DNA from 2 places in the Pseudoalteromonas sp. J2K-J599 genome. Region 1 is predicted to be linked to the other one. Evidence: predicted binding sites of a transcription regulator. Region 1 holds the regulator's gene; the other holds the start of a gene.
The links. Region 1 encodes LexA, which represses DNA repair genes until DNA is damaged. Its sites were predicted from a motif close to TACTGTATNNNNATACAGTA; they were not measured.
Positions count from the first base shown of each region.

Region 2: the regulator LexA is predicted to act here: its motif matches at 1,787-1,806, upstream of AC5NT5_RS05010 (YebG family protein).

Region 1 is NZ_CM200271.1:3,559,023-3,562,447, reverse strand. It holds gene AC5NT5_RS16145 (hypothetical protein) at 1-437, opposite strand, end outside; gene AC5NT5_RS16140 (hypothetical protein) at 751-1,131, shown strand; gene AC5NT5_RS16135 (PaaI family thioesterase) at 1,132-1,572, opposite strand; gene lexA (transcriptional repressor LexA) at 1,740-2,357, shown strand; gene coxB (cytochrome c oxidase subunit II) at 2,841-3,425, shown strand, end outside.
Region 2 is NZ_CM200271.1:1,099,133-1,102,557, forward strand. It holds gene putP (sodium/proline symporter PutP) at 1-1,143, shown strand, start outside; gene AC5NT5_RS05010 (YebG family protein) at 1,417-1,734, opposite strand; gene AC5NT5_RS05015 (ComEA family DNA-binding protein) at 2,049-2,345, shown strand; gene AC5NT5_RS05020 (DUF6170 family protein) at 2,370-2,672, opposite strand; gene dsbB (disulfide bond formation protein DsbB) at 2,674-3,192, opposite strand.

The sequences.
Region 1 (3,425 bases):
TTATATCCAACTTCTCGCATACCTTGCTTTAGTAGTACAGCGCTTGTTACTTGAGCATCAATAAGTAAGTGTGCTTTAGCATTTGCGGTAATTTGTATTTTAGTTGGCGGTTCAAATGGTCGGCCTGTTATGCCATTGAAGCTTTGCTGCTCGTTATTACTAAAGACAGTAATAAGTGGTGTAGTTAAGAAGTTCTCAAAAATTATTTGTGTTGGATTAACCACCTGAGAGGCAATATCGTCAAGGGAAGCAATATAATCAGCCTGCGTAAATGGATTATTGAGAGTACGTGTAGCAAGATGCTCCCCATGAACTTTATCAAGAGGGATTGCACTCATAATTAAACCACCTAGTAACCATGCTAAAATTTGTAGTGCTAATAAATAACCTAACCATTTATGTAACTTGCGAGCATGCTTAAATATTTTTTTATTCATGTTTTAGTCTTATTATTTTTAGAGGCTAGTTTATTACATTAATAGGATAAGTTACTGCGACATTTTGTCGCAGTTTAAACTATAGCTTACTGTAATCATTTAAAAATAAAAAAGATTACACTTAAATTCCTAACATGACTTATTTGTTTAATTGAGCTAGATGTTTGATACCCAGCTAGCTTTAAATGCTAAAAAATACTTAAAAGCTGCGAAATATCCATATAAAGTGGTTAATAGAGCATAGTTGATTTGGTATAACGGTAAAACTGCGTTAAAGTTTGCAATGAAATTATTAGAGGATAAATACGAAACGATGTCGGAAATTCAATTTTTAAATGTAGATCTTGAGCTTGAATCAAAGCAAGATATTAGTTTGCTAGTGGCGGACTTGAAAAAAGTCGCGACGATTTTACATTATGACAAAGACGAATACCGTCAACTAGCGCGTATTGAAGCTACAGGTGAGGTGAGCACACCTGATAAAGCCATAAACCATATATGTGAGCTTATTGAATCGTGTTCGCGTAACGCGCTAAAGCAATGGTTAAGCTGTTCACGTAGAACGTTTGATATTGGTTTTGAATCAGGGACTTCTCCTAAGTGCTTTAATCAAGCCTTAGATGCAGATACATTATTGCGTATATCTGCGATTGGTGCGGGTATGGAAATTACTATTTACCCAATCGAAAAGTAACTATCTTCGCTCTACGACTGCTGCGGTCATTTTTGATACGCAGCACAGCTCATTGCGGCTATTTGTAATTTTTATTTCCCACACTGAACTACGTTTACCTATATGAAATGCTCTTGCCGTTGCTGTTAAAGTGCCGTTGCGAGATGCTTTTAAATGACTTGCGCTAATCTCCTGCCCTACACAGTAAAATTTAGTAAAATCAACAACAAAGTTAGCGGCATAGCTGGCAACTGTTTCGGCAAGTACAACGTTAGCACCGCCGTGAACCATCCCCATTGGGTTATGATGCTCAGGAATTGCCGGCATTGTGGCAACCAAATAATCATCGCCAATTTCTGTGACTTCTATCCCCATAGTTTTCATTAATGTTCCTTGGCCATTAACGCCTTGCTCTAACTGCTTGCACAGCTCTAAGGTGATGGGCTGGTACCAAATACTCATAATGTCTCCTTTGCATTTTTAATCATTTATAAACCCAGCTTTAGTTATATCCCTAAAATGTACACAAGTGAAATTACTTTAGCTATTTTAAGGCTTAATTTAAATTTGCGATTTTTATTTAACTGTATATACTCACAGTTAAATGTACTGTATGGAAAACCAGTTGTATGCGACCATTAACGAACCGCCAAGCTCAAATACTCGAACTAATTAAAGTTTTTATTAAAGACACTGGTATGCCTCCTACACGTGCTGAAATAGCGCAAACATTAGGTTTTAAAAGTGCCAATGCTGCTGAAGAACATTTAAAAGCACTTGCTAAAAAAGGCGCAATTAAAATGAAACCAGGTGCAAGCCGTGGTATTCAATTAATTGAAGAAGAAGAGCCAGAACAATTAGGTTTACCGCTTATAGGGCGTGTTGCTGCTGGTTCACCTATTTTGGCGCAAGAGCACGTTGAAAGTCACTGCAAAATCGATCCATTAATGTTTAAACCGGCTGCAGATTTTTTACTACGCGTTAACGGTATGAGCATGAAAGATATTGGTATTATGGATGGTGATTTACTTGCTGTACATCGTACTCAAACCGCTGAAAACGGACAAGTTGTTGTTGCCCGCCTAGACGAAGACGTAACTGTAAAACGTCTTGAGAAAGCGGGTCGTAAAGTATTACTTCATGCTGAAAACGACGATTTTGACTCTATTGAAGTAGATCTTGAGAATGAGTCTTTTAATATTGAAGGCTTAGCCGTTGGCGTTATAAGAAACGCTGATTGGATGTGACTTTAAAAATAGCTTTTAAACAAGCAGTTTTATAAATGCGTACTAATTAGTACGCATTTTCTGTTTTAAATTCGCACTAAAAATAGGGCGTAAACAGCCCACTGACTATTTAAGCTGTAAACTTTTTTGCACTTATATTTTCCCCCTCCGAATGCGTTAAACCCCTTTGTTTTGCTCATATTTTGAACTTTCTGTTGCCCAGTTGATTACCGATTTTTTATTAATTATTCAATATCACCTGATTGTTTTTTATACTAAAACTTGCTTCTTGTTCGTTTTTTAGCTAGTTGTTAATGTGCTGAGCTAATAATAACTCACAGCTTTTTAGTTTTGAGAACACACAATATACACAAACTCGTTGTTGGCGCAGCAAAACCAATCAATATTAAATGAGATTGGCTAAAAAAATAAAAATAACGAATTGGCGTTTAAGCCGTATGCCTCTTCGCTTTGCATTCGCAATAGCATCAAAGGAGCCGTCACATGGGTAAACTGACCTCTACCTTGTGGCTTATATTATGTGTTTTTTCGCACCCAGTTTTGGCTAACAGCCAATACAATATGCGCAAAGGCGTAACCGATATAAGCAATAATGTATATCAGCTGCACATGACCATATTTATAATATGTTGTGTGATTGGGGTGATAGTGTTCGCAATTATGTTTTGGGCACTTATTCATCACCGTAAATCTAAAGGGGCTGTACCTGCCCAATTTCACGAAAGCACTAAAGTAGAAATACTTTGGACTGCAATTCCGTTTGTTATTTTAATTGCTATGGCAGTACCAGCCACTAAAACCTTAATTGCAATGGAAGATGCCAGCAAAGCTGATCTCACTATTAAAATTACGGGTTCGCAATGGAAATGGCATTATGAATATATGGGCGAAGATGTAGAGTTCTACTCTATTTTATCTACCCCGCAAGATGAAATCGCGAATCTTGCAGATAAAAACCCTAACTACTTACTTGAGGTTGATAAGCCTCTTGTACTGCCAATAAATCAAAAAGTACGATTTTTAATGACTTCTGATGATGTTATTCACTCTTGGTGGGTACCTGATTTT
Region 2 (3,425 bases), 1.3 Mb from region 1:
TTTTCAAATCGCTTCAATGATAAATCCAACCTATTACGTGTTGTATCAGCTGTGGTAATTATTGTTTTCTTTACTCTTTATACTTCATCTGGTGTTGTCGCTGGTGGTAAATTGTTTGAAAGCTCATTTGGTTTAACTTATGAAATGGGTTTATACATTACAACGGGCGTAGTTGTTTTATATACCTTGTTTGGTGGTTTTTTAGCTGTAAGCTTAACTGACTTTGTGCAAGGTTGTATTATGTTCATTGCACTTATTCTAGTACCAACGGTTGCATACTCTTTGCTTGAACAACCTTTAGAATCAACTTTACATAGCGTAAATCCAGATATGCTTAACTGGATTGGTGCAGGTTCTGCATTAGGTATTATTTCTGCAATGGCTTGGGGTTTAGGTTATTTTGGCCAACCACATATCATTGTTCGTTTTATGTCGGTACGTAGTGTTAAAGATATGCCTAAAGCACGCCGTATTGGTATGACATGGATGATTGTTGCTGCCATTGGTGCTGTTGGTACTGGTATATTTGGTGCAGCTTATACTTATGAGAACAACATTGTAGTTGAAGACCCTGAAACAATTTTCTTAATTCTTTCTGAGTTGCTGTTCCACCCACTTATTGCTGGCTTTTTACTTGCTGCAATTTTGGCTGCGATTATGAGTACTATCTCATCTCAATTATTGGTTAGTTCAAGTTCATTAACAGAAGATTTCTATAAAACATTCTTACGTAAAGATGCCAGTGATAAAGAGCTAGTTGCTGTTGGCCGTATAAGTGTTGCCGTAGTTGCTATGTTCGCTATTTATTTAGCTTACGACAGAGATAGCTCTATTTTAGACCTAGTAAGTAATGCGTGGGCTGGCTTTGGTGCTGCGTTTGGACCACTTGTATTGTTTAGCCTTTATTGGAAACGCATGAACTTTGCTGGTGCGTTAGCTGGTATGTTAGTAGGCGCATTTACTGTGCTAATTTGGATATATGGACCATTTACTATCAATGGTGAAAGCTTAAGTAGCTTTATGTACGAAATAGTACCGGGCTTTATTTTAGCGAGTATTGCAATTGTTGTTGTTAGCTTAGTAACAAAAGAGCCTGAGCAAAACATCACTGCTTTATTTGATGAAGTAGAAAAAGAGCTTTAATTAGCAATTACTATTTATTTTAAAATGAGTAGTAATTAATACCAATCCGCAATAATACTTAATCATTTTGCGGGGCTAAACGTGTTGCTACCGGCGTTAAAAAATTCTCATTTAGAACAACTAAATATCGAATTTTTGCCTAGCTATCAACACGTTTTTCCACCCTCAAAGAGATCACTTAATTAAGCGAATTGGTATAATAAAAAAGGGAGCAACTTAGTTGCTCCCTTTTTTATTTAGTTTGTCCCGTCCGAGGAGGGAGCATTCTATGAATTAACTTACTTTTTTATCGTTGTTATCTTCAATTGATGCAACGTTATCTGACTTTTTACTTTTTGCTGGCGCTTTGGTAACAGCTGGATCTTTGCCACCTTTTAATATGGTCATAAAATCATCTTTGCTTTTCGCTATTTCTAAAGCAAGTGATTCAATTTGTTGCTCACTAAGCGGTACGTCTACCTTTTCTAGCATCAGCTCAAGTGATTCTGCTATATCGAGCATCTTGTCATAAGCATCCGCTTCTTTTTTGGTAGTAAACGTCATACGCTCGACTCCGTTTCGTTCTACAACATATTTAACAACAACAGCCATGATTTCTCCTGCAAAATTGCTTGGCACCGTGGTTTTTAAAAAACCATTAGATTACTGTTTTTATGTACAGTAATGGTTTGTAAGTAAATTTGCAAGCGCGAAGTATTAATTTTTAGGTGTCTTAAATTTGACAAAAAACGGTAACTTTACTTTAGTTAAGCAATCACTTTGTTGTACCAGCTGCATTTTCAGGATTTCGGATCATAGTGATAATGCGTTTAGGTACACTTTAAGTGATGAACTTTACAGTTCCTTATTTATTGATTTCCTGAGCAATACTCAAAATTAAGAAAAGAAGAATAAGGGCAAGTTTAATGAAAACGTTAAAAAATTTACTCATCATAAGTTTATTATGTTTACTACCCGCGACTACCGCGTATGCACAATTATCAGAAGTAACTAAGCAAATGCCTCAAGCTGAGACAATTAGTATAAATAATGCTGATGCAGAGATGCTTGCTAAGTTACCTGGTATAGGTAAGAAAAAAGCGCAGGCAATTGTGGATTATCGTGAAGAAAATGGCGAATTTAAAAGCGTTAGTGATTTATCGCAAGTTAAAGGGATTGGCAAAAAACTTTTAGCTAAATTAGAGGGGAAACTTTCACTTTAATATTTCTAAAAAGTAATCAGGGTGCTAGGCGCCCTGATTAAATTGTTTTAGCGCATCGCTTAAGTGCTTTTTAGCAAAGTTAATTTCAATAGGTGTAGTTAATAGTGGATAGCACAATCCGCCAAGTATCAAAAATGGTATTAATATCCAACCTTTAAATACAGTGAATATTAAAAATAGTGGGCTAAGTAATAGCAACTTTATAATACGCAATAGAACTTTATCAGTTGGCGATAGCTGACTTAATGCAAGCGCAATTACGTCTTGACGCTGGCGTACTTTTAAATGCTTAAGCTGGTCTAATTGGCTTGAAAAAAATGTAAACATATCAAATCGACTTTTTAATTGATAAACGGGCAATAATTATAATAAATAGCGTTAGTGAGAAAATCCCAAATATCACTTCCATCCAAGCAGGCATGCTCATGCCAACAAACTGCCAATCTATATTTCCACAATCCCCGGTAGCTTGAAAAAAGCTAGGTATCCATTCATGTAGTGGCATAAATGATGGGAAATTTGGTTCAAACTCGCAGCTAAATGCAAAAGGGTCTGTGGTGGTCTGCATATCAATATGTTCGCGAGCAATTAAGTATCCCCAAACACTCGATATTCCCCAAATAACATACGCTATCATACGCACAGTTTTACTTTGTGGTTTACTTGAGCCTACAATCCCTGCGCCTAATAACCCCAATACTGCAGTGCGTTGATATATACACATTATGCAAGGCGCTAACCCCATTTTGTATTGAAAGAAAAGAGCGGTAACTTCAAGTAAAAAAACGATAGCTGTAAATAAAAGCCACGGGGTTCGTTGGGTAGGTAATTGTGCAAGCCAGTTCATAAAAATTCCGCGTTTTAATAGGACGTTAGATTATGACGTAGGATAAAGTATGCAGCAACAAAAAGGAAAAAAAAGCTACCGAAGTCACTTTTTATAAGATGAAATTAGTGACAAATCAATACAGCCTTAGCAAAGGTTAAATGACGCTCTATTATTTCCCCATCGATACATAAGCTCAGCTATATTGCTTACTTATACTAAGGTGATGCATCATCTAAAGAATTTTTTATGGT